Regions from separate parts of the Streptomyces sp. A2-16 genome, predicted to be linked through region 3. Evidence: riboswitches for the same ligand, from Rfam matches in the RefSeq annotation. Region 3 holds a riboswitch; each other region holds the start of a gene.
The links. Region 3 has a riboswitch for cyclic di-AMP ahead of IOD14_RS04820 (C40 family peptidase). Riboswitches for the same ligand answer to the same signal wherever they lie in the genome.
Positions count from the first base shown of each region.

Region 1: it holds a riboswitch for cyclic di-AMP, as region 3 does, so the genes downstream of both, IOD14_RS28710 (C40 family peptidase) here and IOD14_RS04820 (C40 family peptidase) in region 3, are expected to answer to the same signal.
Region 2: it holds a riboswitch for cyclic di-AMP, as region 3 does, so the genes downstream of both, IOD14_RS42540 (M23 family metallopeptidase) here and IOD14_RS04820 (C40 family peptidase) in region 3, are expected to answer to the same signal.

Region 1 is NZ_CP063808.1:6,405,767-6,409,033, forward strand. Features, by position in the region: gene IOD14_RS28700 (ATP-dependent Clp protease proteolytic subunit) at 1-627, shown strand, start outside; gene IOD14_RS28705 (hypothetical protein) at 635-940, shown strand; cyclic di-AMP (ydaO/yuaA leader) riboswitch at 1,241-1,452, shown strand; gene IOD14_RS28710 (C40 family peptidase) at 1,456-1,929, shown strand; gene IOD14_RS28715 (DUF6328 family protein) at 2,024-2,617, shown strand; gene IOD14_RS28720 (ATP-binding protein) at 2,690-3,148, opposite strand.
Region 2 is NZ_CP063808.1:9,480,205-9,483,471, reverse strand. Features, by position in the region: tRNA gene IOD14_RS42550 (tRNA-Met) at 20-93, shown strand; gene IOD14_RS42545 (PP2C family protein-serine/threonine phosphatase) at 201-1,286, shown strand; cyclic di-AMP (ydaO/yuaA leader) riboswitch at 1,511-1,668, shown strand; gene IOD14_RS42540 (M23 family metallopeptidase) at 1,680-2,705, shown strand; gene IOD14_RS42535 (aldo/keto reductase) at 2,872-3,267, shown strand, end outside.
Region 3 is NZ_CP063808.1:1,008,390-1,011,656, reverse strand. Features, by position in the region: gene pcrA (DNA helicase PcrA) at 1-1,586, opposite strand, end outside; cyclic di-AMP (ydaO/yuaA leader) riboswitch at 1,887-2,056, shown strand; gene IOD14_RS04820 (C40 family peptidase) at 2,065-3,207, shown strand.

The DNA.
Region 1 (3,267 bases), 5.4 Mb from region 3:
CCGACCGCCCGTTACGTCCTGCCCGAGTTCCATGAGCGCACGAGCTTCGGGCAGAAGACGATGGATCCGTACTCGAAGCTGCTGGAGGAGCGGATCGTCTTCCTCGGGACACCGATCGACGACACCTCGGCGAACGATCTGATGGCGCAGTTCATGTACCTCGAGTACCAGGACCCGGACCGGGACATCGCGCTGTACATCAACTCCCCCGGCGGCTCGTTCAGCGCGATGTCGGCGATCTACGACACGATGCAGTACGTCAGTTGCGACGTGGAGACGACCTGCCTCGGACAGGCGGGGTCCTCCGCGGCGGTGCTGCTGGCCGCGGGCACCCCGGGCAAGCGGTCCGTGCTGCCGGGCGCCCGAGTGGTGATCCACCAGCCCGCGCTGAGCGAGCCGATACAGGGGCAGGCCAGCGATCTGGCGATCCAGGCCGACGAGTTGATCCGGGTGCGGGGCCGCCTGGAGGAGATGCTGGTGCGGCACACCGGGCGCAGCCCCGAGCAGGTGAGCGCTGACATCGAGCGGGACAAGATCCTGGACGCGCAGGGCGCCCTGGACCACGGCCTTGCGGACGCGATCGTCCCGAGCCGCAAGTCCTCGCGCACCACGCCGGGCGCGAGGTGAGGCCTCGATGATCCCGGACCTGCCACCGCTGCCCGCGCTCACCCGCGCCGAGGGCGAACTGATCGACCGTTACCTCGACGTGGTCGACCTGCTGGGCAGGATCAACCCGGCCCGGTGCGAGGACACCTACGGCGGACTGCGCGCGGCGCAGGCGCTGGTGAGCAGGGCGGCCGAGCTGCGCGACGCGCTCGTACTGATGCACGCCCGGGGCGAACGCGACCTGCATGCCGCGACACTCGCGCGGGCCCTGCGGGTCCTGGACGGCGAGCGGCGCACGGCCAGAGTCACCGTGCCGCCCGAGTCCGGCAATTGACGTGGCGTCCGGACCTGAGTTGAAACGGACCAAAAGACGTACCCCCTATTGGCGGAGACGCGGCTCCTTTTTCGCGAGCACCGAACGTGCGCGACACGCATGATCCGGTGCCGGAGTGAGGAGTTTCTGTGCAGGTCCGGGGGCCTCTGACCGCCGAACGCCCCTTCGCTCGAAGGGGCGTTCACCCAAACGGGTGAGTGGTGAGTAACACCACAAATCCCCGGTTCCGTTGGGCTTTTCGCACTTCCGTACGCCAAGATCCCTGTCTGACGACAAGCCCCCGCCGCAGCGGCGGGGCGATCCGGGCGGACGCCGAGTCCTGCCGCCGCCCGGATGACCGGTCGACAGGAGTGGATCGGCAGGAGTGGAGGACCCAAGCACGACGGGTCGCCGGAACGGTCACGCCATGACCGGGCCGAGCAGCCCTTGGGGTGAAGCCGCGTCAGCGGCCGGGCAACTTCGCCAGCCCGAATCCGACAGGTCATCCTTCACAGGCGGCTGACGAAGGGTTGCGCATGACTGCGCTCAATCGTGTCCCGTCGCTGATGGTCCGAGCCGGTACGGCCTCGGCCTTCGCCATCGCCGCAGTGGGCGGCTCCGTCGTGGTTCCGGGTGTCGCAGCAGACGCCGCCGCCGCGACGCCGGCGACGAAGGCACTCAAGGTCGCGGCCTCGAAGAAGGGCTCGCCGTACAAGTACGGCGCCACGGGGCCCCGCCGCTTCGACTGCTCAGGGCTCACGCTGTACTCGTTCAAGAAGGCGGGCAAGAAGCTCCCGCGCACGGCTGCCCAGCAGTACAACAAGACCCGCCACATCGGCGCAGGCAGCCGCAAGGCCGGCGACCTGGTGTTCTTCCACTCGGGTTCGAACGTCTACCACGTCGGCATCTACGCCGGGAAGGGAAAGATCTGGCACGCCCCGAAGACCGGGGACGTGGTGAGGCTGCAGAAGATCTGGACGAAGAGCGTCTGGTACGGCCGGGTCAAGTGACGCCCCCGAGGGGGCGGCGCAGACCTGACATTCCGTCGCCCTCTCGGGTCCCCCGGGACGCTTGACACGGGCCGAGCCGGTCACCCGTACCGTCATGGCCGACCATCGCCCGTGCACCGCCCGCAACGAGACGCCGCTGGAGCGCGCCGACCGCAATTTCGGCGAGCTGCTCCAGGAGCTGCGCGTCACCCAGACCGGGGTGCAGATCCTCTTCGCCTTTCTGCTGACCCTGGCCTTCACCCAGCGCTTCCCGTCGCTGGACACCTTCCAGCGGGCCACCTACGTCACCACACTGCTGCTGGCGGTCGTCGCGGCGGCTCTGTTCACCGCACCGGCGGCCCTGCACCGCTCCCTCTTCCAGCGCGGCGCCAAGGCCCGCATCGTGCAGGTCTCCTCCCGGTTGGCCACGGTCGGCATGGCAGTACTGGTCCTCGTCTTCACCGGCTCCGTGGTGGACGTGACGACGGGCCGGGCCGGAGGAGCGGCCGCGGGCGCGGCGACCCTGCTGGTGTGTCTGGGCCTGTGGTGGCTGCTTCCCCGTCTGGTCCGACGGGCGGGTCTCGCCGAGGAACGCAGGGCGGCTGTGTCGCACCCGGCCCTACGGCCGGTGCCGCGCGAGGTCATCAGGCCGCGAACCGCAGCTCGGGCGGGAGCCTCACCCCGAGAGCCGTCGACGCGCTCGCGGTGACCCAGGGACATCTCTTGCAGCGCTCCGGTGGGCACGCGGCTGCTGGAGGGCGCGCGCCCGGTGTGACGGCTTCTACGGCTCCTGCTGCCCCGCCGCCGTGACCGGCTGCGCCGGTACGGTCCACGGGAGTTCGATGGAGACGGTCTTGCCGCCTTCCCGGGTGGGCCTGACTCTCAGCTTGCCGCCGGACTCCGCGGCGAGCCAGCGGATGATCACCATCCCCCGCCCGTTGTCCTGCTGGACCGCGGCCGGCAGGCGCTTGGGGAAACGGGGATGGCTGTCGGTGACGCCGATGCGCAGGTGTTCGTCACGGTCCAGCTCGATGTCCACCGTGAAGGTGGGTGACTGCCCGAAAGTGTGCTGTACGGCGTTGGTGGCGAGTTCGGAGACGATGAGCCGGACGGTCTCGGCGGCGTCCGTGGTGGGTGGCAGCCCCCACTCCGCCAGGGTGCTCAGGACATAGGTGCGGGCCGCGGAGACCGAAGCGGGTTCGCTCGGCAGAGTGACGGATGCTTCCAGGTGATCTGCCATGGCGACGTCGTCCTTTTCCCACGGGACCGGAGTCCGACACGGTGCGGATGGTTCGAGTACGGTCCCGGACTGGTGGTTCATCGTCAGAGTGCCATTACCGGGGCGGTGACGGGTGCCGA
Region 2 (3,267 bases), 8.5 Mb from region 3:
ACAGTAGTGAACACAACGGCGCGGGGTGGAGCAGCTCGGTAGCTCGCTGGGCTCATAACCCAGAGGTCGCAGGTTCAAATCCTGTCCCCGCTACTCAAGGCTCAGGGCCGGAGTCCAGTCACTGGACTCCGGCCCTGAGTGTTTCCCCCGACCGGAGCACCCGGCTCGCCCGCGGACCGCAACCGGGCGAACCTGGACGTGTGGAGCAGGAGGGGCGGATCTCGCACGCGCGCAGCTTCGTCCGCGTGCTCCCGATGCTGCTGCTCGTCGCCGGGGCGTTCTACGACTACCTGACCCCGACCCAGTTCTCCGCGGCGCCCCTGTTCACCGCCACCCCCCTGGTCGCGGCCCCGCTCTACTCGCGGCGCGGCACCGTCCTCACCGGCGTCGCCACCGTCCTCGTCGTCCTCGCGGTCCACCTGCAGCTCGGCATCGTCCTCGAAGCCGACGCCGTCACCGAGACGGTGACCGTGATCACGGTCGCCGTCCTCGCGGTCCTCATCAATCTCCTCGTCCGCCGCAGCAGCGAACAGCTCGCCTCCCAGCGCGAGATCGCCGAGGCCGCCCAGCGCGCGGTGCTGCCCGGTCCCCCGGGACGGATCGGCGGGTTCGACATCGCCGTGCGCTACGAGGCGGCCCAGGAGGACGCGTTCATCGGCGGCGACCTGTACGCCGTGCAGGACAGCCCGCACGGGGTACGGCTGATCGTCGGGGACGTGCGCGGCAAGGGGATGGGGGCGGTGGCGGCCGTCGTGATCGTCATCGGGGCGTTCCGGGAGGCCGCCGAGCAGGAGACCACCCTGGAGGCCGTCGCGCAGCGCCTGGAGCGGGCGCTGGAGCGGGAGGCGGCGCGGCGGGACAGCGTCGACATCCTCGAGGGGTTCGCGACGGTCGTCCTCGCCGAACTCCCGCACGGCGACGGGATCGTACGGATCGTCAACCGCGGCCACCCGCCTCCCCTGCTGCTGCACGGCGACGGCACGGTGGACGAACTGCCCGCCTGCAGCCCCGCGCTGCCGCTCGGCATGGGCGACCTCGGTACCTGGCCCGACCTGGCGGAGGAGCACCGCTTCCCGGGCGGGGCCACGCTGCTGCTGTACACCGACGGACTGTCCGAGGCGCGGGACGGGCGCGGGCGGTTCTACGACCCCGAGGCGCGGCTGACCGGCCGGGCCGTCCCGGAGCCGGGCGCACTGCTCGCCGCCCTCGCGGGCGAGGCGCGCCGGCATTCCGGGGGCTTCCTCACCGACGACATGGTCCTGCTCGCCCTGAGAAGGCCTGTGTGACGCGGGGTGATCGGACGACCGCCCTCCGCATAGCGTCTGACGTGCCGTCAAGGTCCGTGGGTTACCCGAGGTCAGGCCAACTCGCCCGTTTTTAGCCGTTCATGGGCCGTAAGTCCTGCGGGATTTCGTTAATGATCAAGCGGAACAGCTTGGAATCGGCCCCCCGGGTCTATTAACGTTCGATAACGCAGCGCGGTCGTCCCAGCCGTCACAAGAGACGGCTCCGTGCTCACGCGCCGAATTCCGCAAGGGAACCGGGGAACCACCAACTTGGGGTGAATCGCTCGTACTCCGCCGTGGCAGCACGGCGGGTATACGCGCGTAGGAGACCTTCCTGCTCCGAACCCGTCAGCTAACCCGGTAGGCGAGAAGGAAGGAAAGGAGCGCGCCCACGTGGCGTCCAACCCGCCTGCCCCCGAGGCCCCGTCCGTACCACGCAGCACTCTCGTGTACGGCGGCTACCGCGCCGACGACGAGGCCCCGCTCGGCGAGTGGAACCCGACCGCGGACTCCCTGGCCCCGGTACGAGGCCGGCACCGCGTCGCCAAGCAGCGCGGCGGAGGATTCGCCCGCAGCTCCACCGTTCTCGGCGTCGGTGTCATAGCCGCCGTCAGCGCCGGCGGTATGGCCAGCGCCAACACCGGCAAGCCGCCGGTCTCCATCTCGATGCCCGACCTGCCGAACGTCGGCTCGCTCATCTCGGACGACGCCGACTCGGCCGCGGACGACACGAGCGCCTTCAGCAGTGTCGGCGCCACCACCGCGGACACCGCGCAGGGCGCCTCGGACGCCGGTGAGGCGCTGCGTTCGCGCATCCTGGCCCAGGCCGAGCAGCAGCAGGACCAGATCGACACCAAGGCCGCCCAGGCCGTCGCGGCCGCCGCCGAGAAGGAGGCCGACGCGGCCGCCGCCAAGGCGGAGAAGGAGGCCCAGGAGCAGGCCGCCGCCGCGAAGAAGAAGGCGGAGGAGGCGGCCGCGAAGGTGGCCGAGGCCGCGCGCCTGGCCGAGCTCGCCAAGCAGTACACGCTGCCGACCTCGTCGTACACCATCACCTCGACCTTCGGGCAGGCCGGTTCGCTGTGGTCCTCCGGCTACCACACGGGCCTCGACTTCGCCGCCCCCACGGGCACGCTCATCAAGGCGATCCACAGCGGCACCATCACCGAGGCGGGCTGGGCCGGTTCCTACGGCTACCGCACGATCCTCACCCTCGACGACGGCACCGAGCTGTGGTTCTGCCACCAGTCCTCGATCAGCGTCAGCGTCGGCCAGAAGGTCGGCACCGGTGACGTCATCGGCCGCGTGGGCGCCACGGGCAACGTGACCGGCGCGCACCTGCACCTGGAGGTCCACCCGAACGGCGCGGCCGACGGGATCGACCCGATGGCGTGGCTGCGGGGCAAGGGGCTCAACCCCTGAGGTTCCCTCTTCCTACGGTTTCCGACGGCCCTGACGACGTCCCCCCGACGCCAGGGCCGTCGGCGTGTGTGGGGGCAGAGTTCCGGAGGGGGTGATTCCGGTTGTTTACGAGGACTTTGCGGCCGTAGCGGAAGAGCGGCGTCCCGGACGGGCGTTGACGTATGGCATGACTTCTCTGCGCAAGCTCGGCTCCTCCGACCTCGAGGTCTTCCCGCTCTCCCTCGGCGGCAACGTCTTCGGCTGGACCGCCGACGAGGCCACCTCCTTCGCCGTCCTCGACGCGTACACCGCGGCCGGCGGCAACTTCGTCGACACGGCCGACTCCTACTCGGCGTGGGTCGACGGGAACTCCGGCGGCGAGTCCGAGACCGTCATCGGCAAGTGGCTGGCGGCCCGCGGCAACCGCGACGACGTCGTCATCGCCACGAAGGTCAGCCAGCACCCCGACTTCCCCGGCCTGACCGCCGGGAACATCAAGGCCGCCGCCGACGCCTCGCTGCAGCGTCTGGGCACCGACCACATCGACCTCTACTACACGCACTTCGACAAGACCGAGGTGCCG
Region 3 (3,267 bases):
CCGTACGCCTCGTCGACGCGCTTGAGCGCCTGCGGGAAGCTGATCTTCTCGCGCTGGGAGAGGGCGTCGATCATCGCCTCCGCGCGGTCGCCGATGCCCCGCTTGGGGACGTTGAGGATCCGGCGCAGCGGCACGGAGTCCTCCGGGTTGGCGAGGACGCGCAGGTAGGCCAGGACGTCCCGGACCTCCTTGCGCTCGTAGAAGCGGACGCCGCCGACGACCTTGTAGGGCAGGCCGACGCGGATGAAGACCTCTTCGAAGACTCGGGACTGCGCGTTGGTGCGGTAGAAGACGGCGACATCGCCAGCCTTCGCGTCGCCCGCGTCGGTGAGACGGTCTATCTCGTCGGCGACGAACTGCGCCTCGTCGTGCTCGGTGTCGGCGACATAGCCGGTGATGCGCGCGCCCGCGCCCGCGTTGGTCCACAGGTTCTTGGGGCGGCGGGACTCATTGCGCTCGATGACGGCGTTGGCGGCGGTGAGGATCGTCTGGGTGGAGCGGTAGTTCTGCTCCAGGAGGATCGTCGTCGCGTCCGGGTAGTCCTCCTCGAACTGGAGGATGTTGCGGATGGTCGCGCCGCGGAAGGCGTAGATCGACTGGTCGGCGTCACCGACGACACAGAGCTCGGCGGGCGGCAGGTCATGCTCGCTCGGGGGTACGTCCACCGGGTGCTCGGAGGTCCCGACCAGCTCCCTGACCAGCGCGTACTGGGCGTGGTTGGTGTCCTGGTACTCGTCGACCAGGACATGCCGGAAGCGGCGCCGGTAGTGCTCGGCGACATCGGGGAACGCCCGCAGCAGGTTGACCGTCGTCATGATCAGGTCGTCGAAGTCGAGGGCGTTGGCCTCGCGCAGCCGCGACTGGTACATGGCGTACGCCTGGGCGAGGGTCTTCTCGAAGCCGTCGGTGGCCTGGGCGGCGAAGTCCTCCTCGTCGATCAGCTCGTTCTTCAGGTTGCTGATCTTGGCGCTGAAGGACTTCGGCGGGTACCGCTTGGGGTCGAGGTCCAGGTCGCGGCAGACCAGGGCCATGAGGCGCTTGGAGTCGGCGGCGTCGTAGATCGAGAAAGAGGAGGTGAACCCGAGCTTCTTCGACTCCCTGCGCAGGATCCGCACGCAGGCGCTGTGGAAGGTCATCACCCACATCGCGTTCGCGCGCGGGCCGACGAGCTGCTCGACGCGCTCCTTCATCTCGCCCGCGGCCTTGTTGGTGAAGGTGATCGCGAGGATCTGGCCCGGGTGGACATGGCGCTCGCCGAGGAGGTGGGCGATGCGGTGGGTGAGCACCCGGGTCTTGCCGGAGCCGGCGCCGGCCACGATGAGCAGCGGGGTACCGGAGTGCACGACGGCCGCGCGCTGGTTCTCGTTCAGCCCCTCCAGGAGGGCGGCCGGGTCCACGACCGGGCGCGGGGCGCCGTCGCGGTAGTAGGCGTCCCGGTCCGGGGGCACGTCGAACTTCCCACCGAACAGATCGTCCGGAACCTGCTCCGGTACGTGCTCGTCCTCGGGCGGCGGCGGGGGTTCCTCCGCATGCCCGCGAGGGGCCTGGAGGTCCGCCAGGAAGCTGTCGTCAAAGAGGCTGCTCATCGCTCTCCGAGTCTAGGGCTCCCCACTGACAGCCCGCCGCCGCCCCGAGAACATCGCCCGAATCACCGTCCGACCGCGGCTGGCCGGAAGCCGACCCCGGAAAGCGGGCAGATATCGTCAACCAGACGAAATGAGCCCAGGAAAACAAATCATTACGAATCGAACACATGGAGCGGCGCCTGGGAGTTAGGTCACGAAAATGTATCGGGCATATCGAACATCAACCTTCACAGAGGCCACACCAGTTGGCTACCGTTCCGGGCAGGCCGTACGACCCCTTCCGGCGAACCTCGCCGGGCCGTACTGCCTCCGCCGAGTCCGCAGCGCCGCCGCGCGCCCGGAGCCGGGGACCCACCGAACTTGGGGTGAATCGGCCCACTCCCGCGCAGGGGAGCGCCGTAGGGCAAACCTTCCGAAGCACTTCGCCCGAACCCGACAGCTAACTCGGTAGGCGGAGCATGGGAAGGAGTCGCCTCCCTTGGCGTCGCACCGCAAGTCGCGTCCCGTCGGTACGCGCGTGGCAGGCATACGGACCCCGGCCCTCGCAACGGCCGCCCTCACCTCCGTGGCCCTGCTGTCCCAGTCGGCGAACGCAGCGCCGGCCGACGACAGGCCCAGCCTCGAAGAGGTCGAGAAGAAGGTCGACGACCTCTACCGCCAGGCCGAGTCGGCGACCGACAGCTACAACGCCGCCAAGGAGAAGACGACCAAGCAGCGCAAGCAGGTCGACACCCTCCTCGACGACGTCGCCCAGCGCACCCAGAAGCTCAACGAGGCGCGCGAGGAACTCGGTTCCTTCGCCGCGGCCCAGTACCGCACCGGCGCCGCCGCGCCCGACACCGCGACCTTCCTGCTCGCCGACACCCCGCAGGACTACTTCGACCAGGCGCAGCTGATGGGCCGTCTGACGAGCCGCCAGAAGGGCGCGGTCGACGACTACGTCTCCGAGCAGTCCGCGACGATGAAGAAGCGCCAGGAGGCCTCCCAGAGCCTTCAGACGCTCAGCGAGACGCAGAGCGACCTGAAGACCGCCAAGGCGACCGTCCAGAAGAAGCTCGCCGACGCGCGTGACCTGCTGTCGGAGCTGACGGCCCAGGAGAAGGCGCGTCTCGCGGCGATCGAGAAGCGGAAGCAGGAGGAGGCGGCCCGCAGGGCGGCGGAGCTGGCGCAGCAGCAGGCGGCCGCGGAGAAGGCGGCCCAACAGGAGAGCGCGCCGGCTTCCACCGGTTCGAGCACGTCGACGGCGCCCGACTCCTCGTACGCCACCAAGGCCGCCAAGGCCCTCGCCTTCGCCCGCGCGCAGATCGGCAAGCCGTACGTCTGGGGCGCCACCGGCCCCGACTCCTACGACTGCTCGGGGCTCACCCAGGCCGCCTGGAAGGCCGCCGGAGTCGACCTCCCGCGCGTCACCTACGACCAGGTCAACGCCGGCACCACGGTCTCCCTGGCCGACGCCCAGCCCGGTGACCTGGTCTTCTTCTACGACGACATCAGTCATGTCGGCCTCTACATCGGCAACGGCATGATGATCCACGCCCCGAAGCCGGGCGCGTACGTCCGCGAGGAGTCGATCTACTACGACGGCGAGTCGGGGATCCACAGCGTGGTGCGCCCGGCCTGAGCCACCGCTCGTCGGCGGCCCGCGCGGGCAGGATCCTTTCGTCCGCGCGGACAGAACCCT